One region of the Roseateles sp. P5_E8 genome, then DNA from elsewhere that is predicted to be linked to it. Evidence: predicted binding sites of a transcription regulator. Region 1 holds the regulator's gene; each other region holds the start of a gene.
What was found. Region 1 encodes sigma-54, which starts transcription at its own class of promoters, with help from an activator protein. Its sites were predicted from a motif close to TGGCANGNAANCTGCTTT; they were not measured.
Positions count from the first base shown of each region.

Region 2: the regulator sigma-54 is predicted to act here: its motif matches at 2,479-2,496, upstream of ACXRVZ_RS17210 (PEP-CTERM sorting domain-containing protein).
Region 3: the regulator sigma-54 is predicted to act here: its motif matches at 5,117-5,134, upstream of ACXRVZ_RS11965 (CmpA/NrtA family ABC transporter substrate-binding protein).

Region 1 is NZ_JBGCUM010000079.1:4,257-14,483, forward strand. It holds gene ACXRVZ_RS25590 (alpha/beta hydrolase) at 1-96, shown strand, start outside; gene ACXRVZ_RS25595 (alpha/beta hydrolase) at 98-961, shown strand; gene ACXRVZ_RS25600 (hypothetical protein) at 978-1,508, opposite strand; gene ACXRVZ_RS25605 (RNA polymerase factor sigma-54) at 1,517-3,010, opposite strand; gene lptB (LPS export ABC transporter ATP-binding protein) at 3,171-3,971, opposite strand; gene lptA (lipopolysaccharide transport periplasmic protein LptA) at 3,971-4,576, opposite strand; gene ACXRVZ_RS25620 (thiol:disulfide interchange protein DsbA/DsbL) at 4,622-5,275, opposite strand; gene ACXRVZ_RS25625 (thiol:disulfide interchange protein DsbA/DsbL) at 5,272-5,934, opposite strand; gene ACXRVZ_RS25630 (SPOR domain-containing protein) at 5,961-6,635, opposite strand; gene argS (arginine--tRNA ligase) at 6,632-8,338, opposite strand; gene ACXRVZ_RS25640 (VOC family protein) at 8,393-8,797, opposite strand; gene ACXRVZ_RS25645 (serine/threonine-protein kinase) at 8,827-10,173, shown strand.
Region 2 is NZ_JBGCUM010000029.1:61,571-71,797, reverse strand. It holds gene ACXRVZ_RS17225 (ABC transporter permease) at 1-680, shown strand, start outside; gene ACXRVZ_RS17220 (ExbD/TolR family protein) at 689-1,123, opposite strand; gene ACXRVZ_RS17215 (VOC family protein) at 1,343-1,771, shown strand; gene ACXRVZ_RS17210 (PEP-CTERM sorting domain-containing protein) at 1,830-2,432, opposite strand; gene ACXRVZ_RS17205 (excinuclease ABC subunit A) at 2,617-5,238, opposite strand; gene ACXRVZ_RS17200 (aldo/keto reductase) at 5,389-6,393, shown strand; gene ACXRVZ_RS17195 (hypothetical protein) at 6,407-6,856, opposite strand; gene ACXRVZ_RS17190 (lectin) at 6,974-7,654, opposite strand; gene ACXRVZ_RS17185 (c-type cytochrome) at 7,657-8,118, opposite strand; gene ACXRVZ_RS17180 (SMP-30/gluconolactonase/LRE family protein) at 8,144-9,598, opposite strand; gene ACXRVZ_RS17175 (hypothetical protein) at 9,604-9,987, opposite strand; gene ACXRVZ_RS17170 (hypothetical protein) at 9,984-10,227, opposite strand, start outside.
Region 3 is NZ_JBGCUM010000016.1:57,306-67,532, reverse strand. It holds gene ACXRVZ_RS11990 (hypothetical protein) at 1-214, opposite strand, end outside; gene ACXRVZ_RS11985 (response regulator transcription factor) at 333-950, opposite strand; gene ACXRVZ_RS11980 (sensor histidine kinase) at 943-2,847, opposite strand; gene ACXRVZ_RS11975 (TRAP transporter substrate-binding protein) at 2,950-3,951, shown strand; gene ACXRVZ_RS11970 (ANTAR domain-containing response regulator) at 4,079-4,696, shown strand; gene ACXRVZ_RS11965 (CmpA/NrtA family ABC transporter substrate-binding protein) at 5,300-6,547, shown strand; gene ntrB (nitrate ABC transporter permease) at 6,551-7,447, shown strand; gene ACXRVZ_RS11955 (ABC transporter ATP-binding protein) at 7,452-8,249, shown strand; gene pdxR (MocR-like pyridoxine biosynthesis transcription factor PdxR) at 8,409-9,854, opposite strand; gene ACXRVZ_RS11945 (cupin domain-containing protein) at 9,939-10,227, shown strand, end outside.

The DNA.
Region 1 (10,227 bases):
GAGCGGCATGGGGGCACCAAGGCCGAGAGCTACACGCGCGGCATGCGCTTTGTGTTCGAGCCGCTGGCGCCGGAGACGGGGAAGTCGAAAGACTGACGTGAAGCAGTTCGCCCTCGCGCTGGCCCTCCTGTCCAGCGCGCCGCAAGTGCTGGCGGACCCGGCGCCCGGCTATCCGCCGCATGTCGTCCCGAACACGCAGCTGCGTGTGCTGCCGCCGACGGCGGATGGCCGGAGCTACCAGCTGCACATCCACCTGCCCGCGTCCTTCGCCAAGGAGCCCGCGCGGCGCTACCCAGTGCTCTACGTCACCGACGCCTACTGGGACTTCACGACCCACATCAACGCCTACAACAGCAAGGTCGCTGATCGCGTCGTGCCCGAGTTCATCATCGTGGGCCTGGGCTATGCGGGCCAGAACCTCGACTACGGCCAGCTGCGCATCGGCGACTTGTCGCCGGTAAAGCTCCCGCAGCCGGGCGACTCCGGCCACGCCGACAAGTTCCTGGCCACGCTGGAGCGCGACATCATCCCGCTGGTGGAGCGCGACTACCGCGGCGACCCGGCCCACCGCATGCTGGCCGGCAGCTCGCTCGGCGGTCTGTTCACGCTGTACGCGATGTACACGCGGCCGACGCTGTTCGAGGGCTATGTCGCGGCCAGCCCGGCGGTGAACGTCGACAACGACTGGCTCATTGGCCTCGCCAAGGCCTATGCCGCAACGGGCAAGCCCATCAAGGCACGTCTCTATGTGACCGGCGCCGAGTGGGAGTGGCCCGCCTACCTGGCCGGCATCAAGCGCTATCAGGCCCTGCTGCCCGAGTTGAAGCATCCCGGCCTGGTGTTCCAGAACCGCATCATCGACGGCGAGCGCCACGGCGGCACGAAGCCGGAAAGCTATGCGCGCGGCATGCGCTTCGTGTTCGAGCCGCTGGCGCCGGAGACGGGGCCATCCAAGGATTGAGGCCGGGCTACGGGTGTCAATTCAGCTTGGAGATGCTGCCACGTGCAGCACCAGGGAGGGGGCAGCCGCCTTTGAGGTCGATGGCTCGCGACTGCACCTCGTTTTCGTTCGACGTCGCGGTGGTGGCTTCAATCTGGAGAAGCCGCGCATCTTCCAGGCTGAACAGAAATGAAATGCCAACGGGCGCTGGCAGCCTCGGTGACTGAGCCGGCGTCTTGAACCGAATCGAGACGTAGTGGGGCAGCGTGCTCCGCTCGTGATACCAAGAGCCCGATAGCGAGACCGTCTTCCATGAGTCTGCGGGCAGGGTTTGGAGCACACAGCGTTCAATGACGGTCTGCTTCCCGCCGGAGATGAAGGTCACTTTCGTCGGCCTGCCGGACTCTTTGTCCGCGAACTCCATCTTCAAGCGCGTCAACGTGTACTGCGACGGAAGTTCCGGAATGCTGCCGTCAGAAGCCAGCGAGAGAATCCTGTCCTGGTGAGCGTTCGTCTGACTGCTCAGCATGCAGAACACCAGCAAGGCGAGGGTTTGGCTGAATCGCATGAGAGTGCCTACAGCGCCTTCCTCAAATTCGCCGGCGCGATCTTCATTCCTTCGCGGTATTTGGCCACCGTGCGCCGCGCGCACTGGATGCCTTGCTCTTCCAGCATCGCCGCGAGCGCGCTGTCGGACAGCGGCTTCTTGATGTCCTCGGCCGCGACGAACTGCTTGATGAGCGCGCGCACCGCCGTGCTGGACGCCTCGCCGCCGGCTTCCGTCGACAGCCCCGAGCCGAAGAAATACTTCAGCTCGAAGGTGCCCCAGCTGGTGGCCATGTACTTGGCCGTCGTCACGCGCGAGATGGTGGATTCGTGCAGGCCCAGTTCGTCGGCGATCTCGCGCAGCACCAGCGGCTTCATGGCCAGCTCGCCGTGCGTGAAGAAGCCGCGCTGGCGCTCGACGATGGCCTGGCTGACGCGCAGGATGGTGTCGAAGCGCTGCTGGATGTTCTTGATGAACCAGCGCGCCTCCTGTAGCTGCCCGCCCAGCGGCGAGTTGCTGATGCCGCCGCGCGTGGCGCGCAGCGCGTTGGCGTAGAGCTCGTTGATGCGCAGCTTGGGCGCCACCTCGGGGTTGAGCATGACGCGGAATTCGCGGCCCACCTTGCGCACGATGACGTCGGGGACGATGGCTGCAGCGGCGCCACGCGCAAAGCGGCGGCCGGGCTTGGGTTCGAGCCGGGTGATGAGCCCCTGCGCCTCGCGCAGGATGTGTTCGTCCGCGCCGGTTTCGGCCATCAGGCGGCGCATGTCGCGGCGGGCCAGCAGCTCCAAATGACCCTTGCAGATCAGGATGGCGACGACCTGGGCGGGGCACTTGGGGCAGGCGCGCAATTGCAGCACCAGGCATTCGGACAGGTCGCGCGCGGCAATGCCGGCCGGGTCCAGGCTTTGCAGCAGGCGCAGGGCGATGCGCAGGTGGTCCAGCAGTTCCTCGCGCGTCTCTTCGTCCTCGGCCAGGGAGGCGGCGATCTCGTCGAGCGTGTCTTCGAGATAACCATCCTCGTTGAGCGACTCGATGAGGATCTGCAGCGCGGCGCGGTCCTCGGGGGAGAGGTGGTGGCCGGCGAGTTGCTGGGTGAGATGCTCGGCCAGCGTGGCTTCGGCGAACTCCTGGCTCTCGCGCTCGCCGTCGTCGTCGCCGCTGGCGCCGGAGCTGTTGCTGGGCAGCTCGCGGATGCCGTCGAAGTCGTCGCGCTCGGTGCCGTTCTCCCAGTCCTCGCGCTCGGTACCGCCGAATTCCTCGGCGGTCAGCTCGGGGGCGTCGCCGCTTTCCGACTCGCCGGCCGAAGCCTCGGTGCCGCTCTCGGCCGGCGCGTTCGAGGCCAGCTCGGGGGCGCTGACGGTGAACTCCTCCTCGGTGTCCAGCAGCGGGTTGGTGGCCAGCATCTGCTCGACTTCCTGGTTCAGCTCCAGCGTCGACAGCTGCAGCAGCCGGATGGATTGCTGCAGCTGGGGCGTCAGCGCGAGATGCTGACTGAGGCGGACCTGGAGGGTCTGCTTCATCCCAGAGTTCCTTGCGGGCCGAGCGCCGGGCCGCTCCCAAGCCGGCCCGCGCTGGCGATGTGCTTGCCGCTCAATGCGGCAAGCATCGCCGTCCCCTCGGGGGACCGACCAGACGCGCTCGCGTTCAGCGACGCGAGGATGGGCGAGGGGTTGTCCATCTCTACATGCGGAAGTTTTCGCCGAGATAGACCTTGCGCACGTCGGCGTTGGCCACGATCTCGTCGGGCGTGCCTTCGGCGAGCACGGCGCCCTCGCTGATGATGTAGGCGCGGTCGCAGATGCCCAGCGTCTCGCGGACGTTGTGGTCCGTGATCAGCACGCCGATGCCGCGGCTCTTCAGGAAACCGATGATGCGCTGGATCTCCAGCACGGCGATGGGGTCGACGCCGGCAAAGGGCTCGTCCAGCAGGATGAAGCGCGGTTGCGTGGCCAGGGCGCGGGCGATCTCGACGCGGCGGCGCTCGCCGCCCGACAGGGCCGGCGCCGGGCTGTCGCGCAGGCCGTCGATGGAGAGGTCGTGCAGCAGGCCGTTGAGCAGCTCGTCGATGCGCGCCTTGCCCAGGGACCGGCCCTTGGCGTCCTGCTGCAGCTCCAGCACGGCGCGGATGTTCTGCGCGACGGTGAGCTTGCGGAAGATGGACGCTTCCTGCGGCAGATAGCTCAGGCCCAGGCGGGCGCGTGAGTGGATGGGCAGGCGCTGCACCTCGGCGCCGTCGATGCGGATGATGCCGGCGTCCGAGCGGACGAGGCCGACGATCATGTAGAAGCTGGTCGTCTTGCCGGCGCCATTGGGGCCGAGCAGGCCGACCACCTCGCCGCAGTCGACTCGCACATGGACGTTCTTGACGACCTTGCGCACGCCATAGGTCTTGGCCAGACCCTCGGCTTCGAGGCGGCTGCCGCAGGCCGTTGGCTGGACGCCGGCGGCCGGGGATTCAAGCGTGACGGACGCGTCGCCCATCACGAAGGCTTGCCTGGCTGCAGCGTCGTCGACGGCTTCAGTGGCAAGGCTGCCGGCGGCGCCGAGGCGGCGTCCTCGGCCGGCTGCGGGCGCGGCATCATGACGATGCGCGTGCGGCCGTTCGAGTTGGGCGAGGCGCTGCCGCCTTCCAGCGTGAAGACCTCGGTGCGGCTGTTGTAGACGATGACGGCGCCCGTCACCTCGTTGGCAATCGCCGCGCCGCGCATGCTGCGCACATTGGCGTTGCCGATGAAGCGCACGTTCTCGGTGCGGGTGTCGTATTCGAGCTGATCGGCCACACCCTCGATGGCTTCGCCAGGGACGTCGCGCGCCTGGCGAAAGCTGACCGGCTTGCCGGCGGTGCCGCTCGCATAGGCCTGAACGTAGCCATCGCGAGTTTCGCGCACGTCCACCTTCTCGGCGCGCAGCATCAGGCTTCCTTGGGTGATGATGACGTTGCCTTCCAGCTCTGTGCGCTGGTTGACGCCGTCTACGATGCCCCGCTTGTCCTGCGTAAAGACCATCGGCTTCAGGCGGTCGCCCTTCTCTGCGAGGGCGGCAGTGGCGGTCAGCGCAGCGAGGAGGAGAAGGAGTCGCGAAGACATGGCGGCACGGAAGTTGCAGGCCATTCTATGGGCGCGATACCGCCCTCAGCCTTTCTCTCGTGACAACTTGATCAGGAAATCCGCGACGGCTAGGGCCTGCTGGCCCAGGGCGGTTTCGCTTTGGTTGGCGTTGGCGCCCATGCCGGGGCCGGTGCGGAAACGCCCGCCGATGACGAGGGCGGGCACCTGGTCGGCGCCGCTCAGCTCGGCCAGCTTCTGCCCTTGCGCCAGCCTGGACTGCACGCCGAAGGAGGCGAAGGCCGCCTTGAACTTGGCGGCGTCCACGCCCAGCTTGCCGACCAGGGCGGTGATGGCCGCCTCGTCATTGGCATCCACGCCCTGGCGGTGGAAGGCATTGAAGATGCCAGCGTGCACCGCCGACGTCAGCGCGCCCATGGCCTCCAGCGCGTAATACGTGCGCGCATGCAGCTTGAGCATGGCCTGCTGGCCCACCGGCACACGGCGAAAGCTCACATCCGCCGGCAGCTGGTGCACCCAGGCCTCCAGCAGCGGGTCGAAGGCGAAGCAGTGCGGGCACTTGTAAAAGAAGAACTCGATGACCTCGATCTTGCCCGGCGCGCCCGGCAGGCGCTGCGCCAGGCGGGCGTAGTGCCGGCCCTCGACGGGCGCGCCCTGGGCCCAGGCAGCCGGCGCCAGGCTGGTGGCGGCGAGAGCGAGAGTGGCGTGGCGACGCTTCATGCCTTGCGCCGCACTCGCTGGATCAGGAAGTCGGCGTACTGCAGCGCGCGCTGGCCGAGCTCATGCTCGGGCAGGCGCTGGCCCACGCCGGCCATGCTGGGCGAGGTCAGGAAGCGGCCACCGATGCCGATGCTGGGCACGCCGTCGATGTTGTAGGCCTCGGACAGCTTCTCGGCCTGGGTGGCCTTGGTCTGCACGCCGAAGGAGTTGTAGGCGTCCTGGTACTTGACCGGGTCCACGCCCAGGGCGCTGAGGAACTTGGCCTGGCTCTTGGCGTCTTCCAACGCCTGGCCCTGCTCGTGCATGGCCTTGAAGATGGCGGGGCGGGTGGCGGCTTCCTTGCCCATGCTCTCCAGCGTGTAGAACATGCGCTGGTGGATCTTGACGTTGGCGCGGAAGGCCACATGCACCTTGCGGAAGGTGACGTCGGCGGCCAATTGCCTGGACCAGGCCTCGATCAGGGGCTCGAAGGCGTAGCAGTGCGGGCAGCCGTACCAGAAGAACTCCACCACCTCGATCTTGCCTGGCGGCGTGGCCAGGGGCCTGTCCAGTGCGGTGTACTGGCGGCCTTCAATCGGACCGCCCTGGGCAAAGGCGGAGCCGGCGGCAGCCGCGAGCGGCGTGGTGGCGAGCAGGGCGGAGAAATCGCGGCGCTTCATGACGTCAGGTGTCCTTGGCTTGGAGTTCAGCGTTGTACACGAACGAGATTGGCCTCGAAACCGGCCCCCTCGATCTTGCGCTGGAGGTCTTCGGCGGCCTCGCGGGTATCAACGGGCCCGAGGCGCACGCGGTAGACAGTGCGGCCGTTTTGTTCGCGCTCCATCAGCTTGGCCGTGAAGCCCTGGATGGCCAGCTTGGCCTTCTGGGCTTCGGCCTCCTCGGGCCGGGTGAAGGCGCCGGCCTGCACGAAGTAGATGTAGGCGTCGGCACCCGCCGCGGCTGCCGGGGCGGTAGCTGAGGCGGCGGCCTCGGCCTTGGGCGCGACGGGCTTGGGCTGTGCCGTCACCACCGGCGGCAGGGTGGCCGCAGCGCTGGCGGCGGCCACGGCGGCGCTGGCTGTCGTGGTGGCTGGCGGCGGGGCGGTCAGCGGCGGCGGCGCGTTGACCACACCGCTGGCGCTGCGCGCGGCCTTGCCGGCCAGCGGCGCGTTCGGGTCCCAGTTCTTGTTGCGCTCGGTCTCGGCGGCGTCCTGCTCGGCGGTGCGCTGCGGCACCTTGTTCACGAAGGGGATGGGCACCTTGGTGATGTACAGGGCCACGCCCAGGGCGACCGCGAGGCCGACGAGCAGGCCGACGATGAGGCCGAGGACAAAGCCGCCCTTCTGGCTTTTCTGGCCGGCGGGCTTGGATGCAGAACTCATTCGGTCTCCAGGGTTTCAGCAGTGTCGCGGTTCATCTGTTCGGGCGCGCTGACGCCCAGCATGCCTAAAGCGTTGGCCAGCACCTGGCGCGTGGCGGCCAGCAGGGCCACGCGGGCGCGGCTCAGTTCGGGCGCCACGCCCACCACGCGCTCGGCGGCGTAGTAGGAGTGGTAGGCGCTGGCCAGGTCGCGGGCGTAGAAGGCCACGTCGTGCGGCGCGATGCCGGCGGCGGCGCCAGCCAGCATGTCGGGGTAGGCGGCGAGCTTGAGCATCAGCGCCTCTTCGGTGGGTGCGGTCAGCAGGCTGATGTCAGCGCCGGCGATGGTCGACTCGTCGCCGCCCCATTTGCGGATCACCGAGCAGATGCGCGCATGTGCGTACTGCACGTAAAACACCGGGTTCTCGTCGTTGGCCTTCAGCGCCAGGTCGATGTCGAAGACGAACTCGGTGTCGGCCTTGCGGCTGATGAGGAAGAAGCGCACCGCGTCGCGGCTGGTCCAGTCGATCAGGTCGCGCAGCGTCACGTAGCTGCCGGCGCGCTTGGAGATCTTGACCTCCTCGCCGCCCTTCATGACCGTGACCATCTTGTTCAGCACGTACTCGGGGAAGCCCTGCGGGATGCCGAGACCCACCGCCTGCAGGCCGGCACGCACGCGGGCAATGGTGCCGTGGTGGTCGGTGCCCTGGATGTTGATGCACTGCGTGTAGCCACGCTCGAACTTGTTGATGTGATAGGCCACGTCAGGCACGAAGTAGGTGAATCCACCCTCGGACTTGCGCATGACGCGGTCCTTGTCGTCGCCGTAGTCAGTGGTGCGCAGCCACAGGGCGCCGCCTTCTTCGTAGGTCTTGCCGCTGGCGATCAGACGCTCGACGGTCTTCTCCAACTGACCACCCGCGTAGACGCTGCTTTCCAGGAAGTAGTTGTCGAACTTCAGCCCGAAGGCCTGCAGGTCCAGGTCCTGCTCGTGGCGCAGGTAGGCGACGGCGAACTGGCGGATGCTGTCGAGGTCATTCAGGTCGCCGCTGGCGGTGAACTCGCGATCGTCGGCCTTGACGGTTTCGCGCTGAAGGAAGGCGTCGGCGATGTCCTGGATGTAGTCGCCGTTGTAGGCGGCCTCCGGCCACTCGGCGTCGCCGGGCTTGATGCCCTTCAGGCGCATCTGCGTGGAGTTGGCCAGCGTGGCGATCTGCACGCCGGCATCGTTGTAATAGAACTCGCGGGTCACGTCGTGGCCCTGGCTCTGGAAGACGGAGCAGATCGCGTCGCCCAGCGCGGCTTGGCGGGCATGGCCCACGTGCAGCGGGCCGGTCGGGTTGGCGGAGACGAACTCCACCATGACGTGCTTGCCGGTCGCGGCGCGGTGGCCGAACTTGGCGCCGGCGCCCAGCACCTCGGCCACGACGGCCTGCTTGGCCTCGGGCTTGAGGCGGATGTTGATGAAGCCGGGGCCGGCGATCTCCAGCGCTTGGCACCATTGCTGGAAGGCGGGCTTGGCTTCGAGGGCGGCGATCAGGCGGGTGGCCAGTTCGCGCGGGTTGGCCTTCAGCGGCTTGGCCAGCTGCATGGCGGCGGTGCAGGCGAAGTCGCCATGGGCGGCCTGCTTGGGCGATTCAAAGGCCGCGACGGCGTTGGAGCCGGGGGCGATTTCTTGCAGAGAGTCGGCGAGTGCGGCGAGCAGCGCCTGCTTGGCTTGGATCATGGGCGGGATTCTAGGAGGCAGCCCTTGAACGCACGGGCCGCTCGCGGCGCCGACTCAGCCGGTTGTCGCCTGGATGGGGTCGTGACAGGCCACACAGAGCTTGTTGCCGTCCGGGTCGCGGAAATAGGCGCCGTAGTAGTGGGCGTGGTACTCGGGCCGCAGGCCGGGCGGTCCCTCGCAGCGGCCGCCATAGGCCAGGGCCGTTGCGTGGGCCGCATCCACCTGCTCGCGGCTTGCTGCCAGCAGCGCCACCATCTGGCCATTGCCCGGTTCATGCTCGCCCTCGAAGGGCGCGCCCAGCAGGAACAGCGGGCGCGGCCCGGGCGTGCTCTGCCAGCCGGCCCAGGGGCGCGACGGCTCGCAGAAGCGCTCGGCAATGCCCAGACCGGCCAGCAGCGGGCGGTAGAAAGCGAGGGCGCGCTCGAAGTCGTTTGTGGCGACAAAGACGTGGGAGAACAAGGGGTGGACCTCCGGGAGCGGCCCGTATCATGCCCCGCGTGAGTGCCCCTGCAGACGACCTGCCCCTCCACATCGGCCGCTACCAGGTGCTCAAGCGCCTGGGTGAGGGCGCGACCAGCGACGTGTTCCTGGCCCGCGACCCTTTCCAGAGTCAGGATGTGGCCATCAAGCGCATGCGCACCTGGGCGCCGCTGCCGGACACGCCGGCCAGCGACTTCAGCAACCGTTTCTTCAGCGCGGAGGCGGCCCTGGCTGGGCGGCTGCACCACCCCAATGTCGTTGCCATCCTGGACGCGGTGGCCGAGGCCTCCTCGCCCTACCTCGTCATGGAGTACGTGCCGGGCGTCACGCTCAAGCACTTCTGCCGCAGCGACCGCTTACTGCCGCTGGACCAGATCGTCGAAATTGCCTTCAAGTGCGCGATGGCGCTGGGCTATGTCTACCGCCAGGGGCTGATCCACCGCGACGTGAAGCCGGCCAACCTGCTGGCCGTGCTGGACGGCTCGGGCCAGGTGGTGGACGTGAAGGTCAGCGACTTCGGCTCGGCGCTGAACCTGCATGCGGACTCCACGCAGATCCACCGCGTCGGCTCGCTGGCCTACATGCCGCCCGAGCAGATCGAGGGTGCCGACGTGGACTGCCGCGCCGACATCTATGCGCTGGGCGCCGTGCTCTACCACCTGATCTGCGGTCGCCCGCCCTTTGACGCGCCGCACCAGATGGCGCTGATGCACCAGATCTACCACCAGCCGCCGCTGCCGCTGGTGGGCCAGCGCGAGGGCGTCAGCGAGGCGCTGGACGCCGTCGTGCAGCGCGCGCTGGCCAAGGGCCCGCACGACCGCTTTGCCGACTGGGACAGCTTTGCCCAGGCGCTCTCCGGCCTGGTCTCCAGCCAGCAGGTGCCGATGAACCGCCTGGGCGAGGTGCGCGACTCGGAGCGCTTCAACATGCTGCGCGCGCTGGAGTTCTTTGCGGACTTTGGCGACGTGCAACTGTGGGAAGTGGTGCGGCGTGCGCGCTGGAAGCGCTATCCACTGGGCCACGCCCTCTTCAAGCGCGGCCAGGAGGGCAGCAGCTTCCACATCATTGCGCGTGGCGAGGTGCAGGTGTACCGCGACAACCGGCTGGTGGCCACGCTGGGCCAGGGCACGTCGGTGGGCGAGATGGCTTACCTGGCGCCCAACCCGGACCTGCGCAAGCACAGCACCGACATCAAGGTGACGCAGGAGTGCACGACGATCTGCTTCGAGCCCGAGTCGATGAGCCAGCTGAGCCCGGAGTGCCAGCACCGCTTCGACAGCGCCTTCATCCGCGTGCTGGTGCGCCGCCTGCACGCCGCGCACGAAGCGCTCGCGCATCCGCGGCGAATCCTTTGAGTCTGACAGGCAGGTGTCTTGCGCTTGGCAGCGCCCGGCGCGCGTGCTTGAATG
Region 2 (10,227 bases), on a different contig from region 1:
TGCTGCTACCCGGCTTCCTGCAAGCCGCACAGGCCTGGTGGAGCGACTTGCGCAACGGCGAACTGCTGACGCGCACCGCCGCGTCGCTGTCACTGCTGCTGCGCGGTTATGCGTTGGGCGTGGTGCTCGCGCTGACGCTGTCGTCGCTGGCCGTCGCCACGCGCCCGGGCCGCGACGTGCTCAACACGCTGACCTCGCTGTTCAACCCCTTGCCAGCCATCGCGCTGCTGCCGTTGGCACTGCTGTGGTTTGGCCTCGGCTCGGGCAGCCTCATCTTCGTGCTCGTGCACGCCGTGCTGTGGCCGCTGGCGCTGTCGACGTTGTCGGGCTTCCAGGGCGTGCCTGAGACGCTGCGCATGGCCGGCCGCAACTACGGCCTGCGCGGCATGCGCTACGTGCTGCAGATCCTCGTGCCGTCGGCGCTGCCGGCCATCCTGTCGGGCCTGCGCATCGGCTGGGCCTTCGCCTGGCGCACGCTGATCGCCGCCGAGCTGTTCTTCGGCGCGTCCTCCGGCCAGGGCGGCCTGGGCTGGTACATCTTCCAGAGCCGCAACGAACTGCTGACCGACCGCGTCTTCGCGGGCCTGGCCACCGTTGTGATGATCGGCTGGCTGGTGGAGCGCTTCGTGTTCGACACGGTCGAACGGCTGACGGTGCGGCGCTGGGGCGTGCAGCGCTGAGGCAGGCGCTAGCTGGTGAAGCGCTCGTTGCCGAGAACGCCCATCTTCCTGACGCCGTTGCGCTGCATGGAAGCCATCACCGCGGCGACGGCGCCGTAGTCGGCCAGCTTGTTCGGCTTGACATGGACCTCCGGTTGATTGGCCTCGGCCATGGCGCCGATTTCGCGCATCTTGGCCTCGACGGCGGCGGAATCCGCCAGGAGCTGATCGTCCCAGGAGACCGTGCCGTCGAAGTCGATGGACACGACGTGGACGATGGGCTTGTGCACCGGCGCCGTGGCGTCCCCGCCCATCGGCAGGGGGATGGTGTGCAGTTGCATCGGGATGGTGATGATCAGCATCACGAGCAGCACCAGCATCACGTCGATCAGTGGCGTCGTGTTGACCTCCATGACGACCTCAGGTTCGTGGTTGCCCGACCAGCTTGCCGTGTTCATTCCCATGTGTGTCTCCCCAGAGGTTTGGTGACGAGGTGCAATGCATCATGCCAACGCTGGCCGCAAAGGCAACAGGGATGAACGCCTTGGTCGAGCGCATGACCCGCGATTTGCCCTGTTTCGCCTGGTTGCGCAAACGGCGGTCCATCCAACGCGCCTGGATTGCCCGTGCGGCCGTCGCTTTCTAACATCGCCGTTCCCTTGACCCCCGGATTTGGAGCACGCATGGAAACCCAGGAACTGCATCGCGGCCGGCTGATCGACCACCTCCAACTCGTCGTTCGCGACCTGGCGGCCAGCCAGCGCTTCTACGAGGCGATCTTCAAGGTGCTGGAGATACCCATCGGCGGCACGGGCGACAGCTATTTCTGGGTCGACGAGCTGTTCGTGTCCACCGCCCAGAGCGAGGCCGCGCAAGGCGAGCTGACCGGGCGCGTGCACGTGGCCTTCCAGGCCAAGGACCGCGCGACGGTCGATGCCTTCCATAAGGCGGCGCTGGCCAGCGGCGGCCAGGACCACGGTGCGCCCGGCGAGCGGCCCTACCACCCCGGCTACTACGCCGCCTTCGTGCTGGACCCGGACGGCAACAACATCGAGGCCGTCTTCCACGGCGAAGCCAAGCGGAGCGCAGCGTCGGTCAAGGTGACGTTCTGAAATGACAAAAGGGGCCTGTCGGCCCCTTGACGTTGTTGCGGCATCAGCCGCGCTGTTTTCAGCGGCGCTTGCGGGCGGCGCCAGCCAGGGCCAGCGCCAGGCCGGCCAGGGCCAGTGAGGCCGGTTCGGGAACCGTGCCACCGGTCGGCTGCAGCGCAGCGGTCCAGCTGGCGCCGACGCGGTTGGCCGACACGTTGTTCGCCCAGACGCAGGTGTGGGGGGCTTTCAGGCAGCTGGTCTCATTGCCGCCGTTGTTCCACCAGCCACCGAGCTGGGCGCCGCTCCAGGAGGTGAGCACGTTGCCGTTGGGGTAACCATCGAGCCAGCTGCCGGCCGTCAGCACCACGCCGAGCGCGTTGGTGGTGAAGCTGCCGGTGCTGCCGGGGAGGTTGATCTGCGTGGACTCGAACCACCAGCCAGAGGCGCCTTGCTGGCGGAACGACACGAAGGTGAAGTCCGCCCAGGTCTGCGACGCCGTCGAGGTGCCGCCGTTGTCGACGACGATGGTCGTCGTGAAGCTTTCGCCGACCACGGCGCCGGGCACGGTGGTGCCCGAATTCACGGTGGTGGTCCAGGTCAGCGCAACCGGGGCGGCCTGCGCCGGGACGGCTTGCAACGCGAGGGCGGCGGCGCAGCAGAGAAATTTGAGAGCGGGTTTCATGCTTTTCTTCCAGAAGGGTCCGGACAGGCCGGCTACTTCTGACAGGCAAGCACCAAGCATGCCATGATGGGCACTTTCGCAATCCCTAGCTATAGGGGTGCCGCCTTGGCAGGCGCCGGGCGGCAAGGCGCCAGGTCCGGCTGTAAGCCAGGTCGACACCCGCAAACGCGGGAGACCGAGCGGCTCAGGCCAGCGCGTCGCCCAGGTAGCGGGCCGTCCGGCTGCCCTTGGCGCGCGCCACCTGCTCCGGCGTGCCGAAGGCCACCAGCCGCCCGCCCTCGGCGCCGGCCCCGGGGCCGATGTCGATGACCCAGTCGCAGGCCGCCACCACGCGCATCTCGTGTTCGACGACGACGACCGTGTTGCCGGCGTCCACCAGGCCGTTCAGCTGCGCCAGCAGCTTGTCCACGTCGGACGGATGCAGACCTGTCGTCGGCTCGTCCAGCACGTAGAGGGTGTTGCCCCGCTGGGCGCGCTGCAGCTCGGTGGCGAGCTTGATGCGCTGGGCCTCACCGCCGGAGAGTTCGGTGGCGGGCTGGCCCAGGCGCAGATAGCCCAGGCCGATCTGCTGCAGCAGCGTGAGCGGCCGTGCCAACGCGGCGTCCTCGGCGAAGAAGGTCAGTGCCTCGTCCACCGTCATCTGCAGCACCTCGGCAATGCTCTTGTCGCGCAGGCGGACCTTCAGCGTCGCCTCGTTGTAGCGCGCGCCGTGGCAGGCCGGGCAGGGCGCGTAGACGCTGGGCATGAACAGCAGCTCCACGCTGACGAAGCCCTCGCCCTCGCAGGTCTCGCAGCGGCCCTTGGCGACGTTGAAGGAGAAGCGGCCGGCGTCGAAGCGTTTGGCGCGCGCCGAGGGCGTGGCGGCGAAGAGCTTGCGCACGTGGTCGAACAGGCCGGTGTAGGTCGCGAGGTTGGAGCGCGGCGTGCGGCCGATGGGTTTCTGGTCGACCTGCACGAGGCGGCGGATGTGCTCGGCGCCGGCGGCGATGCGGCCGTGCGTGACCTCGCGCGAGGGGCCATCCGCTTCGTCGTCTTCTTCAGCGTCCGGCGCCGGGGCCTCATGGCCGAGGGCCTGGCTGACGAGGTCGACCAGCGCCTGGCTGACCAGGCTGGACTTGCCCGAGCCCGAGATCCCGGTCACCGCGGTGAAGCTGCCGAGCGGGAAGGCCACGTCGACGCCGCGCAGGTTGTTGCGCGTCACGCCGGCCAGCTTGAGCCAGGCGTGCGGCATGCGGCGCAGGGGCCGTTCCGCCGGGCCGCGCGGAAAAAGGTAGGCGGCCGTGCGCGAGGCTGTCACCGCCTCCAGGCCTGCCGGCGGGCCGCTGTAGAGCACCTCGCCGCCCAACTCGCCGGCGTCGGGGCCGACATCGACGATCCAGTCCGCCTCGCGCATCAGGCCCAGGTCGTGCTCGACGATGAAGAGGGAATTGCCGGCCGCCTTCAGGTCCCGCAGCGCCTTGAGCAGCGCCTCGCCGTCGGCGGGATGCAGGCCAGCCGAAGGTTCGTCCAGCACGTAGATGACGCCGAACAGGTTGGAGCGGATCTGCGTGGCCAGGCGCAGGCGCTGCAGTTCGCCGCTGGACAGCGTGGGCGTGCCGCGATCCAGCGACAGATAGCCCAGGCCCAGCTCGTTGAGCGTGGTGATGCGCGCCAGCATGTCGTGGGTGATGCGCTGGGCGGCAATGAGCTTTTCTTCCGACAGGTTGGGCGTGCGGCGCACGTCCGGCGCGGCCGCATGAGCGTTGCCGCCGGCGGCGACGCGCTGCGCCGTGTGCGCCTTCGACGTCGCCCTGCTGACGCCGTGGCCCTGCGCGGCGGCATGCGCCGAGCCGGCGGCGGTCGGGCGGAGCACCTCTGCCAGCGCGTGCAGCGGCATGCGCGACAGCTCGCCGATGTCCAGTCCCTCGAACGTGACCGACAGCGCCTCGCGCTTGAGCCGCTTGCCCTGGCAGATCGGGCAGTCGCTGGCCACCATGTAGCGCGACACGCGGCGCTTCATCAGCGCGCTCTGCGTGGTCGCGAAGGTGTGCAGCACGTATTTTCGCGCGCCCATGAAGGTGCCCTGGTAGCTCGGCTCCATGCGGCTCTTCAGCGCCGCGCGCGTCTCGGCGGGCGTGAAGCCGGCATAGACCGGCACGGTGGGCTGCTCGTCGGTGAAAAGGATCCAGTCGCGCGTCTTCTTCGGCAGGTCGCGCCAGGGCTTGTCGACGTCGTGGCCGAGCGTGACGAGGATGTCGCGCAGGTTCTGGCCATGCCAGGCCGGCGGCCAGGCGGCGATGGCCCGCTCGCGGATGGTCAGCGACGGGTCGGGCACCATGGATTGCTCGGTCACCTCGTAGACGCGGCCCAAGCCGTGGCAGCCGGGGCAGGCGCCCTGCGGCGTGTTGGGCGAAAAGTCTTCCGCGTACAGCATGGGCTGCTTGGCCGGGTAGTGGCCGGCGCGCGAATAGAGCATGCGCAGCAGGCTGGACAGCGACGTGGCGCTGCCCACCGACGAGCGCGCGCTGGGCGTGCCGCGCTGCTGCTGCAGGGCCACCGCAGGCGGCAGGCCGTCAATCGAGTCGACCGCCGGCACGCCCACCTGGTCGATGAGGCGGCGCGCATACGGAGCGACGGACTCGAAGTAGCGCCGCTGCGCCTCGGCGTAAATGGTGGCGAAGGCCAGCGACGACTTGCCCGAGCCCGACACGCCGCTGAACACCACCAGCGCGTCACGTGGCACGTCCACGTCGACGTTCTTCAGGTTGTGCTCGCGCGCGCCACGAACGCGGACAAAGCCCTGCTGCGGGCGGGCGGTGTTGGCCATGCCGCAAATATGCGTCGCCTCGGGGCGGGCCGCCTGTAGGACTCGGGCTGATCCCGCGACCCGCGCGACCCGGTGGCCGGGCGGCATTACATGAAGGTACTCGCATACGATCTTGGCGCCGTCCCGGCAGCGCCTCCCAGCATCCTCTCGATGAGCCACACCCCCGACCCCCAACGCTACGAACGCCAACCCTACCGCCGCAGCGGGCGCAGCGGGCTGCTGCTGCCCACGCTGTCGCTGGGCCTGTGGCACAACTTCGGCGACGTCGACCGCTACGACACCGCGCGGGAGATGGTCCTGGGCGCGTTCGACCGCGGCATCACGCACTTCGACCTGGCCAACAACTACGGCCCGCCACCCGGCTCCGCCGAGCTGACGATGGGCCGCCTGCTGCGCGAGGAGCTGCACGCCCACCGCGACGAGCTCATCATCTCGACCAAGGCCGGCTACCGCATGGGCCCGGGGCCTTATGGCGAATGGGGATCGCGCAAGTACATGCTCGCCAGCCTGGACGCGAGCCTGAAGCGGCTGGGCCTGCCCTACGTCGACATCTTCTATTCCCATCGCCCCGACCCGGACACGCCGCTGGAAGAGACCATGGGCGCGCTGGACCACGCGGTGCGCAGCGGGCGCGCGCTCTATGTCGGCGTCTCCAACTACTCGGTCGAGCAGACGCGTGAAGCCAGCGCCATCCTGCGCCGGCTGGGCACGCCCTGCGTCATCCACCAGCCGCGCTACAGCATGCTGGACCGCTGGGTGGAGGGCGGCCTGCTGGAGACGCTGGCCGACGAGGGCATTGGCTGCATCGCGTTCTCGCCGCTGGCGCAAGGGCTGCTGACCGAGCGCTACCTCGCCTCGGCCATTCCGGCGGACTCGCGTGCTGCGAAGGGCGGCTTCCTGAAGCCCACCGATGTGACGCCCGGCCGTGTGGCCGTGGTGCGCGCGCTCAAGGAGCTGGCCGATGCGCGCGGGCAGACGCTGCCGCAGTTGGCCTTGACCTGGGTGCTGCGTCACCCGGGCATGACGTCGGTGCTCGTCGGCGCCAGCCGGCTGGCGCAGATCGACGATGCGCTCGGCGCGGCCAACGGCGCGCCGTTGACGGGCGAGGAGCTGGCGACGGTGGAAGCGGCGTTGCGACTGGAGCAATCGGTCTAGCGAGGAAGTCTCGTCAAGACGCGAGCTGGCTGTCCTCCCGCCAGCGTTTGATTCGAGGAGAGTTGCTTCGGAGCGCCACCATGCCCAGCACGACATTAACGGCGCCGACCAGCAATGCTGCTGCCCCGTCTTCCCAACTGGGATCGGCGGCTGCCGGTCGGTTTGTCGACGGGCGATCCGGCACGTAGCGAACGGCGATCGGGCCGCCCACCTTGAGTTGGTTGTATGCCGCCCTTGGCAGCGTATTCCAGACCTCAGTTGTTTCGCGAGTGCCTTCGGCGATGAAGTGGTATTTGACTGCGGGCGCTCCGCTGCGGCCGATCCGCGACTTGAGGTCGCTGACGATGCCTTCGGTCACGCGGCCTGCCTGCAATGCCCTGTCGTCACGCAAGCCGAAGGCGCCCAACAACATAAGCGCGGCGCAGACGGCGATCCAGACGCGTAGCCAGAAGATTCGTGTCATCGGTTAGATGCTTAGAGATGCTGCCGACCATGCATGGCTGGCAGTGCCGCCACCATATCCTCCAAATGACGAAGGGACCTTGCTGTCCCTTGCCTCGTGCTGAATCGCAGCTGCGGTTCAGTTGTTCGCCACGAAGCAATACAGCAACCCCGCCCCACCCGTCGCCACCAGCTTGGGCTGGCTGCAGCCGCGGCTGCCGTGGGCGGAGTTCCACGACGCATTGCCGCCGCCGGTGCGGTCGAAGTGGCCCAGCTGCACGGAGCCGTCCTCGGCGCCGCTCGTGTAGTTCTTGCAGGTCTTGTCGGCGCCCTCGGGGTAGGCGCGGCCGTCCGGCGTGGAGCCGGTCAGGATGTCGTGCTCGTTGGGCGTGTCGCCGGCCGCCTGGGGGCGCTGGCCCTTCTCGGTCAGCGCGGTGTTGCGCGTCAGGTTGCTGCCGAGCTGGGCCAGCTCCACGGTGTCGCCGTGCAGATGGGCCACGTCGCGCGCCACGGGCTGGCCGCGCACGTTCGTCCACGGGCCCTTGCCGATGCGGTCACGGGCGTTGACGGCGTTCGCGCCCTGCGTGCTCAGGTAGGCCTTCCAGCTCTTGAACGGCGTGCCGGCGGCGGTGGCCAGCCTCTGGCAGTGCGCGTCGGCGCCTTCCAGGCCGCCGTAGTTGGCGCCGTTGCCACCGCCGACGCTTGTGACGAAGAAGGTAAAGGGTGGCGGCGGCGGCGCGCTGGCAGCTGCGGCGGGTGGGGTCTGGGCTTGTGCGTTGATGGCAAGCAGGGCGGCAGTGGCGAGGAGCAGTTTCTTCATGATCAATTGCTGTTGCGGAAATCGTCGTGGCAGGCCTTGCAGGTCTTCTGCAGGGCGGCGAGCTGGGCCTTGACGGCGGCCACGTCACCACCCTGGGCCACGCGGGCCAGCTCGGTGGCTTCCTTGCCGAAGGCGGCTTGCGCGGCGGCGGCGCCAGCCGTGTCGCTGAACAGCGTGGCCTTCACGGTGGTGTCCTTCCAGCCCTTGCCCGTCTCGGTGCCGGCCGGGAACAGCGACGGCAGGCCGCTGTTGGCCAGCGCCGCGATGGTGTTGGCCGCGCGGATGACCTCGTCCTTGCTGTAGCTGCCGTCCACATTGGCCTTCACGCGGCCGGCGTTCCAGGCAACGACCTGGTAGGCCGACTGGCGCCACTTGATGAGCTGTTCGGGCTTGGGGGCCTGCTGGGCCTGGGCGGCTGATGCGGCCAGCAGCGTGGCGGCCAGCGCGATGAGCGTTGTCTTCATGGGGTCTCTTGTTGGAGGGAAAGCGTTACTTGGCGCGGCCCGTGAAACCCTGGGCCAGCGTGTCTATGCGGTAAGCAGCGCCGCGGCCGACGACGTAGAGCCGCTTCTTGTCCTGGCCGGCAAAGGCGAGGTTCTGCGGCTGCTTGGGCAAGGCGATGACGCCCAGGGCCTGGCCGCTTGCATCGAAGACCTCGATGCCGGCGTTGCTGGCCACGTAGAGCCGGCCCTGGCCGTCCACCGCGAGGCCGTCGGCGCCGCTGCTGAAGCTGCCGTTCTGCGCCTGGCGGTAGCCGGCCAGCTTGGCGAATTGGCGGCGCGGGCCGAGGCTGCCGTCGGCCTGCACGGCATAGGCCAGCACGTGCTCGCCGGCCGTGTCGGCCACGAACAGCGTCTTCTCGTCGGGGCTGAGCTGGATGCCGTTGGGCCGCGTGATGTCGGCGGCCAGGCGCTCCAGCTGACCGGCCTTGATGCGGTAGACGGCCGGTGCTGCCGTCTCGACCGTGGCGGCGGCGCCCGCCTGGTTGGCGTTGCGGCCCGAGTCGGTGAAGTAGACGGTGCCGTCGCGCGCCACGACGAGATCGTTGGGCCGGCCGAAGGCCTTGCCGCCCCAGCCGCTGGCCAGCGTCTTGGGCGCCGCGCCCAGCGTGCCGACGCGTGTGTCGTTGACCTGCACGGCGACGATCTCGCCGGCCGGGTTGATGCCCAGCCCGTTGGCGCCGTTGGTGTCGCGCAGGTGGGTGCTCAGGCGCCCATCGGCGGCGATGCGGGTGATGCGCGCCTCCTGCGTCTCGGTGAAGACGAAGCTGCCGTCGGGCAGGCCCAGCGGCCCTTCCGTGCCCTTGAAGCCGTCGCCCAGGATGACGATGGGCGTGCCGTCGGCCACCACGCCGGCGATGGCGCCGGTGCGTGCCGGCGCGGGGGCCAGGCGTTGCACGGCGGCCAGCGCCTCGTTGACGTTGGCCTCGGGTGCCACGCCGGCGATGGTGGCGACGATGCGGCCGTCGCGGCCGACGACGAAGCTGGTGCGCTCGGCGCGGGCGTGGGTGATCTCCTGACCCTTGGTCGTCTTGCGGCCGGCCGGTGTGGCGGTGGTGGCGATGTCGAAGGCGCGGGCGACCTGGCCGTCGGCGTCGGAGGCGACCGTCAGCTTGCCGGCGCAGGTCTCGGGGTCGGTGGAGAACTCGCGCAGGCGCTCTATGCCGTCGCCCGACACGCCGATGACTGTGGCGCCGGCGGCCGTGAAGCGGGCCAGGTTCTCGGCGAACTCATGCGCCTGCAGGTTGCAGCCGCCGGTGTAGGCGGCCGGGTAGAAATAGACGACCACGGGGCCCTTGGCGAGGGCGTCCTTGAGTTGCACGTCGATCGTCTTGCCGGCCCGTGCTGCAGGGGCCTTGAAGTCGGGCGCGGCGTCGCCGGGCTTGAGGGCGGCGTGGGCGCTGGCCGCGAGGGCCAGCAGCGAGAGGGCAAGGGTGGTCTTCATGGGCGTTACGGGAGTGGCTTGTAGGGGTCGTGGCAGTCGTTGCAGGCCAGCGCGATGGCGCGGGCCGATTGCGCGGCGGCGGGGATGTCGCCCTTGGCCACATGGCCAGGGATGGCGGCGGCCAGGCGCTCTCCGTCGCGCGAGAAGCCGACGGCGTCGGCGGCCGGGTAGTCGCGTTCGAAGTACAGCGCCATGTCGGCGTAGAGCTTTTGCAGCGCCTGCGCGTCGGCGATGGCCGCGTCGTTGCGGCCGGCGGCCAAGTGCTTCTGCACGCTGACGGTCTTGGCGTCGACGGCGCGCATCCAGATGCCGAGCTCCAGGCGCGAGGCGGCCTGGGTCAGGGGGGCGGCTAGGAGGGCCGTGACGGCCAGCAGGATCAGGCGTTTCATTTCTTCTTGTAGACCTCGTGGCAGGTCTTGCAGCTGCGCGTCAGGTCGCTCAAGGCGTCCATCGCGGCGTCGTAGTTGTCGGCCTCGACGGCGGCGACGATGGCATTGGCATGGGCCCTGGACTTGCGCGAGAAGTCCACGCCGCGTGCCGCATCGGCCTTGGCGCTGAAGTGGCCTTCGACCTGCTGGAAATAGCGCGCCAGCTCCTTGGCGTCGTCCAGGGCTTTCTTGTCCTGCAGG
Region 3 (10,227 bases), on a different contig from region 1:
TGTAGGCGCCCGGCAGCGGGTTGCCGCCGATGTCTTCCGGCGGCCGGTCCTCGACGCCCATGCAGTCCTGGCACGTCACCGTGAAGTTCAAGCCATCGGTCTCGATGTTGGTCATCGAATAGTCGTAGCGCGGTTGATAGCTGTCGAAGGTGACGATGGCCGCGTTCGCGGGGCTGAGTGCAGCGGCCAGCAGCAAGGGGGCGAAAATTCGCATGGGTGTCTCCGACAGCTTGTTCTAGGAATGGCTGCCGATACTGACAGCGCCATGTGTCAGCAACCGGCGCGGTATCCCATGTTTGCGGGGCTGCGATTCATGGGGGATAAGCCAGTCCTTAGCGCGCTGCGATCAGCGTCGCCACCTCGGCCGCCGAGCGCACACCCAGTTTGGCGAAGACGCGCGCGCGGTGGACCTCCACGGTGCGGATGGACACGTTCAGCTCGTCCGCAATGATCTTGTTGAGCTTGCCGGCCGCCACACGCGCCATAACCTCGCGTTCGCGCTCGGTCAGGCTGGCCAGCCGCGCGCTGCGCTCCGCCACCTGGGCGCCTTCGGCTTGCATGGCGGCGTCCACGGCCAGGGCCTGGGCGATGCGGTCGGCCAGCGCGTTGTCGCTGTAGGGCTTCTCGAGAAAGTCGAAGGCGCCCTTCTTCAGCGCCTCCACGACCATGGGGATGTCGCCATGGCCGGTCAGGAAGAGCACGGGATTCTTCAACTGGCGCGCCAGCAGCTCGTCGTGCAGGCGCGTGCCGCTCATGGGCTCCATGCGCACGTCCAGCAGGAAGACGCCCCGGGGCGGCCGCCGCTCCAGGGCCAGCGCCTCCAGCAACGCTGGGCCGCTGGCGAAGGCGCGCACGTCCAGGCCGCGCGAGCGCAGCAGGAAGGCGAGCGCATCGCGCACGCCGGGGTCGTCGTCGACGAAGAACACGGTGCCTGTCAGCGGTTCATGCATAGGTGGACTCGCGAGCGTATTCACGATTCAAGGGCAAGCTGAAGGAGAACATGGCGCCGCCGCCCCCTGCCTCCTCGGCATCGAGCACGCCCTGATGGGCTTCGACGATGGAGCGGCAGATGGCCAGGCCCATGCCCATGCCTTCGGACTTGGTGGAATAGAAGGGCGCGCACAGCTGCTCGACGCGCCGGCCCGCCAGGCCCGGGCCGTTGTCGCGCACGTCGATGCGCACGAAGTCGCCCGCCACATGGCTGCTGACGGCGATGCGCCGGCCAGCCTCGCGCGCCTGCAATGCATCAGCGGCGTTGCGCACCAGGTTGATGACGACCTGCTCGATCAGCACGGCGTCGGCCAGCACCGGCGGCACGCTGGCGGCCAGGTGCAGGTCCAGCGTGACACCGCGGCGCTGCAGGTCGCGGCGCAGCAGGTCCAGCGCCGCGCTGATGACGTCGTTGAGGTCGCAGCGCTCGTGGCGCGGCTCGCGCCGGGTCAGGAACTCGCGGATGCGGGCGACGATGCGGCCGGCATGCTCGGCCTGCTGGCCCAGGCGCTGCAACGCGCCCAGCACCAGTTCGTCTTGCACGCCCAGCTTGGCCAGCGAGTTGGCGATACCGGCGTTGTAGCTGGCGATGGCCGTCAGCGGCTGGTTGAGCTCGTGGGCCAGCGTGGAGGCGACTTCGCCCAACATGGTCAGCCGGGCGTTGTGGGCCAGCATCTCGACCTCGCGGCGCTCGCGCTCCTCCAGCCGCTTGCGCTCGGTGATGTCGACGATGCTGCCCATCCAACCGATCTGGCGGCCGCTGGCGTCCACCAGCGGCGACTCGAACACCATCACGTCCACCGGGCGGCCCGAGGCGTGCTGCCAACGCGCCTCGAAGCCTTCGCGCGGCGCCTGGCCGGCGAGGTTGCGGCGGTTGCGCTCGGTCAGCTCGTCCAGCGCGTCGGGGGGCCAGTAGGGCATGGGCGGCAGCAGGCCCACCAGCGCCTCTTGGGCCAAGCCCACCATGTCGCAGAAGGTGCGGTTCACGTACAGCAGCCGGCCGTCGAAGTCGCGCGCGCGCAGCGCCACCAGGGCCGAGTCCTCCATCGCGCGGCGCCACGCGGCCTCGGTGCGGCCGGCCACCTCGGCACGCTGCACCTGGCGCATCTGGCGGCGCAGCAGCCAGCTGGCCACGGCGATCAGCGGCAGGAAGCCGGCCACCAGCACCCAGGCCAGCGGCCGTATGCCGTCGGGCATGGGCTCGCGCAGCGTCAGCTCCAGCGCGGCGTCGGTCAGCGTCTCGTCGGCCAGCGGGCTGGCGCGCAGCGGGCCGGTCAGCGCGACGCGGTAGCTGGGCCGGGGCCCCTGGGCGGCGCGCAGCGGCGACTCGGTGCTGGAGGCGATGACCTGGTCGGCGCTGTCCACCAGCTGCAGGTCGTACTTGCGCGCCAGCCACCAGGGCACGCCGCGCTTGAGCAGCAGCGCCGGGGCGTAGCGCACCACCAGCACGCCGTCGGGCGCGACGTGCGCGGTCAGGTGCAGGGACAGGCCATCCTCGTAGCGGTTGGCGCCGGGCTCGGCCGGCACCTCGGCCAGCACGCGGTTGCGCGCGTCCAGCCAGGTGACCGACAACCACAGCCGCCGCAGCCCGGCGTTGACCTCAGGATGGGCGGCCAGCACAGCCTCGCCCGGCGCCTGGCCGGCCAGGCCGGCGGCAAGCTGGCGCAGATGGGCCTGCTCGTCGTCGATCCGGGCGCGCAGCTGGGCCTCGGTGCTGAGCGCGTCGGAGATCAGCGTCTGGCGCTGCTGCTCCTGCTCCTCGATGCCGTTGGCCCGCACCCAGGCCAGCACGCCGCCCACGAAAATCAGGGACAGCACCAGGGGCGCCAGCCACAGGCTGCGGGTCAGGAGCTTCATGCCCGCAGTCTAAGAAGCTGCGGCGCCCGGGGCCATGTGGAACTCCACAACGACAGCCTTGCCATCAGCTCCGAAGATGCCGTCTATATGAAGGAGACATCCATGACTCTGCCCCGCCTCGTGCTGGCAGCCGCGCTGGCCCTGACTTTCGGTGCGGCACAGGCCCAGGCGCCCATCGTCATCAAGTTCAGCCATGTTGTGGCGCCCGACACGCCCAAGGGCAAGGCCGCGCAGCGCTTCAAGGAGCTGGCCGAGGCCAGGACCGGCGGGCGCGTCAGGATCGAGCTCTACCCCAACAGCCAGCTCTACAAGGACAAGGAAGAGATGGAGGCGCTGCAGCTGGGCAGCGTGCAGATGCTGGCGCCGTCGCTGGCCAAGTTCGGGCCCCTGGGCGTCAAGGCCTTCGAGGTCTTCGACCTGCCCTATCTGTTCAAGGACACCGAAGCCTTCCGCGCCGTCACCGAGGGCCCGCTGGGCGCCGAGCTGTTCCGCCAGCTGGAGCCCAAGGGCATTCGCGGCCTGGCCTATTGGGACAACGGCTTCCAGATCATGAGCGCCAACCGGCCGCTGCGCCAGGTGGCGGACTTCAAGGGCCTGAAGATGCGCATCCAGTCCAGCAAGGTGCTGGACGCGCAGATGCGCGCCCTGGGCGCCATGCCGCAGGTGATGGCCTTCAGCGAGCTCTACCAGGCGCTGCAGACCGGCCTGGTGGACGGCACCGAGGGCGTGCCGAGCAACTACTACACGCAGAAGATCTTCGAGGTGCAGAAGCACATGACGCTGTCCAACCACGGCCACCTGGCCTATGCGGTCATCGTCAACAAGAAGTTCTGGGACGGCCTGCCCGCCGACGTGCGCGGCCCGCTGGAGGCGGCGGTCAGGGAGTCGGCCGTCTACGCCAACGCCATCGCCAGCACCGAGAACGCCGCGGCGCTGCAGGCCATCAAGGCCAGCGGGCGCACCCTCATCTACACGCCGACGCCGGCCGAGACCAATGCGTGGAAGAAGGCGCTGATGCCCGTCCACCAGGAGATGGCGTCGCGCGTGGGCCAGGCCACCATCGCGGCGGCGTACAAGGCAGCGGGCTTCGTCGCGCCGCGCTAGCGCCTCGGCAGCGTGCGCGCGCCGCGTGCCGGTGCCGTTTGGTCGCCTGCAGCACCGCCGTGGTGCCAGACACGCTGTTACCCCGCCCGAGCGCCATTGAGGCACGCAACTTGCACTGGCCCGGGGCATGGACACGCCCCCATTCCCGCTGCCGGGTCTGCGCGTGCTGCTGGCGGACGCCGGCCAGCGCCGCAGCCCCGTCATCCGCCTTGAGCTGATCCGGCTGCGCTGCCAGCTCGTGGATGTGCTTGACCTCGTCGCCGAGCCCCACGCGCTGGGCACCGCCCTGCAGCGCATGGCGCCCGAGCTGCTGCTGATCGACTGCGAGCAGCCCTCGCTCGAGCTGCTCGGCCAGCTCGCCGTGGCCCAGCTGCAGCGCCCGCGCCCGGTGCTGCTGGTGGCCGAGCAGATGGCGCCCGAGCAGATGCGCGCCGCGCTGCGCGCCGGGGCCAGCGCCCTGCAGCTCGCCGGCCTGCCGCCGCAGCGCCTGGGTGCGCTGCTGCAGCTGGCCCTGGCCCGCTTCGAGCACGACCAGGCCCTGCAACAGGACCTGCGCCAGACCCAGACCCAGCTCGCCGAACGCAAGCTCGTCGAGCGTGCGCGCGGCATCCTGATGCGCGAGCAGGGCCTGGACGAAGAGGCCGCCTTCCAGCGCCTGCGCCAGCTCGCCATGACCGGCGGCCAGACGCTCGCCAGCGTGGCCACGCGACTCATCGACGCCGACCAACTGCTGCGCGCACGCTAGGAGGCTGTCGGGCTTTGGGTCGGGTGCGCGCCGGGGAGAGTTGCGGGGCGAGTTGCGGGGCGAGGCAAGGCGCCGACGAGGCGTGGGGCGCCCCCCCCACAACGAGTCGGCAACGCCGTATCGCCCCGCAAATCACCCCGGCCCTTCGGGTTGGGCCTGTAAGGGGGCTGATCCGTCGTTGCAAAAGCTCGCTGGGCGGCCAGCCCAGCTCCGCTTTGCGCCTCGGCTGAGCCCCCTTGCAGGCCCAACGCGCACCCGACCCAAAGCCCGACAGCCTCCCGGGGCTCAGCTCTCCGCCTTGGGGCGCGGCGCACCACAAGCACCTCCCAGCCACGCACCGGCGCGACGCAAACCGCCCGCTGCAGCGCCAGCCATGCGCCGGGCGCGTGCAAATCATCACGGCCGGCCAGCCGCAAAAGCTGGCACGCAACCTGCTGAAAGAGGACTGAGACCTGCAATGGCGCAGGTCTCTCGGGCCAACCGGCTTTGAATCGGTTGGCACTTCGGGACAACGACGTCCGACCTCCCCTATTCGTCTTCGCGACCCGCTGCGTGGGCGAGAGCGTGGCCGCCGTTGCACCCTGCATGACCCAGGAGCCTGTGATGACCGCCTTCGATAACTCGACCACCACGCCCCACCCGCAACGCCGCAGCCTGCTCGCCGCCGCTGCCGCACTGCCCTTCGCCGGCCTCGCCGGTGGCGCCTGGGCCCAAGGTTCGGACAAGCCCGAGAAGGAAGAAGTCCGCATCGGCTTCATCCCGCTGACCGACTGCGCCTCCGTCGTCATGGCCTCGGTCCTGGGCTTCGACAAGAAGTACGGCGTCAAGATCATCCCCACCAAGGAAGCCTCCTGGGCCGGCGTGCGCGACAAGCTCGTCAACGGCGAACTCGACATGGCCCACGTCCTCTACGGCCTCGTCTATGGCGTCCATCTGGGCACCAGCGGCCCCAAGAAGGACATGGCCGTGCTGATGCACCTGAACAACAACGGCCAGGCCATCACGCTGTCCAAGGCGTTGGCCGACAAGGGGGCCGTTGACGGCCCCTCGCTGGCCAAGGTGATGGCCGCCAACCCGCGCGAGTACACCTTCGCCGGCACCTTCCCGACCGGCACCCACGCGATGTGGATGCACTACTGGCTGGCCGCAGCCGGCATCAACCCGCTGTCGGGTGCCAAGCTGATCACCGTGCCGCCGCCGCAGATGGTGGCCAATATGCGCGTGGGCAACATGGACGGCTTCTGCGTCGGCGAGCCCTGGAACCACCGCGCCATCATGGACGGCATCGGCATCACGGCGAACACCACCCAGGACATCTGGAAGGACCACCCCGAGAAGGTGCTGGGCACGACGGCCGAGTTCGCAACCAAGTACCCCAACACCACGCGCGCCGTCATGATGGCCGTGCTGGAAGCCAGCCGCTGGATCGACGCCAGCCTGTCCAACAAGCTGAAGATGGCCGAGACGGTGGCGCAGAAGGCCTACATCAACACCGGTGTCGAGGCCATCAACCAGCGCATCCTGGGCCGCTACCAGAACGGTCTGGGCAAGACCTGGGACGACCCCAACCACATGAAGTTCTTCAACGACGGCGCGGTGAACTACCCGTACCTGTCCGACGGCATGTGGTTCCTGACCCAGCACAAGCGCTGGGGCCTGCTCAAGGCCCACCCCGACTACCTGGCCGTGGCCAAGCAGATCAACCAGACAGCGCTCTACAAGCAGGCGGCCGGTGCCCTGGGCATCAGCATCCCCAAGAGCGACTTCCGCACCAGCAAGCTGATCGACGGCGTTGTCTGGGATGGCAAGGATCCGGCGAAGTACGCCGACGGTTTCAAGATCAAGGCGTAAATCATGGTCTCCGCAGTCTTCCACTCCCCCGGCGACGCTGTCGCTCCGGTCAACCCCATCGCCATCACTCGCCCGGCCGTGGCCACTGCGGCCGAGCCGCCCAAGGCTGCACGCAAGCGCACGCCGTTCGACTGGCGCGCCCTGGCGCTGCGCGTGCTGCCACCGGTGCTCGGCATGGCCGTGCTCATCGGCCTGTGGGGCATCGCCACGATGAAAGGAGGCAGCTTTCCAACCCCGGCCGCCACCTTCGACGCCGCCGTGAAGCTGTTCTCCGATCCGTTCTACAGCAATGGCCCGAACGATCAGGGCATAGGCTGGAACATCCTGAACTCGCTGGGACGAGTCGGCATGGGCTTCGGCCTGGCGGCACTGGTGGGCATCCCGCTGGGCTTCATCATCGGCCGCTTCGAGTTCGCCAACCGCATGGTGTCGCCGCTGATCGCGCTGCTCAAACCGGTCTCGCCGCTGGCTTGGCTGCCCATCGGCCTGCTGGTCTTCAAGAGCGCCAACCCGGCCGCCATCTGGACCATCTTCATCTGCTCGATCTGGCCCATGGTCGTCAATACGGCCGTCGGCGTGCAGCGGGTGCCGGAGGACTACCTGAACGTCGCCCGCGTGCTCAAGCTCAGCGAGTGGAAGGTCATCACGCGCATCCTGCTGCCCGCGGTGCTGCCCTATGTGCTGACCGGCGTGCGCCTGTCGGTGGGCACGGCCTGGCTGGTCATCGTCGCGGCCGAAATGCTGACCGGCGGCGTGGGCATCGGCTTCTGGGTCTGGGACGAGTGGAACAACCTCAACGTCGCTCACATCATCATCGCCATCTTCGTGATCGGCACGGTCGGGCTGCTGCTCGAATGGGCACTGATGTCTCTTGCCAAGCACTTCACTTTTGAGGACTGATGCCATGAAGCCGTTCATCCAAGTGCAAGACGCCGAGATGGTGTTCACCACCCGCAAGGGCCGCTTCCATGCACTGCAGGGCGTCAACCTCGACGTGCAGCGCGGCGAGTTCATCACGCTGATCGGCCACTCCGGTTGCGGCAAGTCCACGCTGCTCAACCTGATCGCCGGCCTGCTGAAGGCCACCGAGGGCGTGCTGCTGTGCGACGGCCGCGAGATCGCCGCGCCCGGCCCTGAACGCGCCGTGGTCTTCCAGAACCATTCGCTGCTGCCTTGGCTGAGCTGTCTGGACAACGTGCTGCTGGCCGTCGAGTCCGTCTTCGGTGGCAAGGAGAGCCAGGCCCAGCTCAAGGTGCGTGCCCGCGCAGCGCTGGAGCTGGTGGGCATGAGCCACGCACTGCACAAGCGCCCGCACGAGGTCTCGGGCGGCATGAAGCAGCGCGTCGGCATCGCCCGTGCGCTGGCCATGGAGCCCAAGGTCCTGCTGATGGACGAGCCCTTCGGCGCACTGGATGCGCTGACCCGCGCCAAGCTGCAGGACGAGCTGCTGAAGATCGTCGCGCGCACGCAGAGCACGGTCATCATGGTCACGCACGACGTGGACGAGGCCGTGCTGCTGTCGGACCGCATCGTCATGATGACGAATGGCCCGGCGGCGACCATCGGCGAGATCCTGGAGGTCGGCATTCCCCGGCCCCGCGTTCGTGTCGAACTCGCCGAGAACCCGCGCTACATCGCGGCGCGCAAGGAGGTCATCGACTTCCTGTACACGCGGCATGCGCATGTGGAGCAGGCGGCTTGAGCGCCTTGGCTTGATGGCTTTGAGGTTGTTTTAGCGTAGAGGGTGTCTGCTTGCCGCATTGCCGGGAGTCCCGCCCGCCGGGGCGGACTCCGGGCAACTCGGTACCGAGCAAAAAGGACAGCCGCAAAAGCACTCAATCGACAGCTACATGCCCACGCTTCAGAGCGTGCCAAGCGCCTGGGCCAGCCGGCGCACCGCCTCCGGGATGCGTGCGGCCGTGATGCTGCCGTAGCCCAGGACCAGGCCATCCAGCCCCTGGGCGCCCAGCCAATAACGGCTCAACGACTCGACGCCCACGCCAGCGGCCCAGGCCCGGCGCGCCAGCTCGACGGTGTCGACGCCCGGCAGCGCCACGGCCAGATGCAAGCCCGCGATGGCCGGGAAGATGAAGGCCCGCTCGCCAAGATGGCGCTTCAGCATCTGCTCCAGCACCCGCCGCCGCTCGGCGTACTCCGCCCGCATGCGGCGCACATGCCGCAGCAGATGGCCCTCGGCGATGAAGTCCGCCACGGCCGCCTGCGTCAGCGCGGGCGTGCCGGAGTCCGCCACCCGCTTGAGCGCCACCAGCGCATCGCGTGCCCAGGCGGGTGCAACGACATAGCCGATGCGCAGCGCCGGCAACATGCTTTTGGACAGGGTGCCGACGTAGAACACCCGGCCGTCGCGGTCCAGCGTCTTCAGCGCATCCAGCGGCCGCGACGTGTAGCGGAACTCGCCGTCGTAGTCGTCCTCGATGACGACGGCCTGCCGTGCCGCCGCCCAGTTCAGCAGGTCGCGCCGACGCGCCAGGGACATCGGCACGCCCAGTGGCGACTGGTGCGACGGCGTCACGCAGACGATGCGCGCATCGGCCGGCAAGGCGTCGACGACCAGTCCATCACAGTCCACCGGCACCGGTGCGAGCACGGCGCCCGCCGCCCGCAGCGCCGCATGCAGCGGCGGGTAGCCGGGGTCCTCGACGGCCGCCAGCGTCAGGCCCGGCGTGACCAGCACGCGCGCGAGCAGGTCAAAGGCCTGCTGGGCCCCCGCGGTAACGATGACATCGTCCGCCGTGCAGGCTACCGCGCGCGCCGACGACACATGGCCGGCGATGGCCTCGCGCAGTGCAAGCAGGCCCTGCGGATGCGCGTAGCGCGCCGGCTCACGCGCGGCCGCTTGCAGCGCACGTGTCTGCAAGCGGCGCAGCACATCAAATGGAAAACTCGCCACGTCCGGCGAACCGGCATTGAACTGATAGGCCGGCGCCGGGCCGTTGCCGACCGGTGCCGGCCAGACAGCGCCCTCGCCGCGCAGCCAGCGGCTGTCGGCCCAGGGCGCGACGCTGGCGCGGTCCGACACGGCCACCGCCGCTCGCGGCAGCTCGGCCACAAAGCTGCCGCCCGCACCGCGCGACTCCAGCCAGCCTTCCGACGCCAGCAGCTCGTAGGCCGCCACCGCCGTATTGCGCGACACGCCGACGCTCGCCGCCAGCTCGCGCGAGGACGGCAGGCGCAGGCCGGGCGCGAGGCGGCCGCTGGCGATGGCCTCGCGCAGGGCCGCATGCAGGCTGGCCAGGCGTGATCCGCGGGCGGCGAGCTGCAGGTCGATTTCCAGGCTTGGATCCATGGTTGTTGCCAGACTTGGCTCTTTTTGTGGAGCCATGCAAGCCGGCACTCTAAGGCCTGGAACCAAGCTCAAGGAGATCCCCGCATGAACGCCATGAAGACGCCCCTCGACGGCCTGCAGGCCCATGTCCACCCGCATGTCACGGCAGCGCTGCAGCGCGCCGGGCTGGACGACTGGATGCCCGAGGGCGAAGGCAAGTGGTCGCTGCCGCTGCAGTTCCTGCCCGACGGCGGCTGGGTCGAGCTGATGCGCCTGGCGCCCGGCACCAAGCTGACGCTGCACCGCCACCACGGCGAGGTGCATGGCCTCAACCTGCAGGGCAGCCGCCGCCTGGACGACGGCCGCATCATCAACGCGGGCGACTACGTCTTCG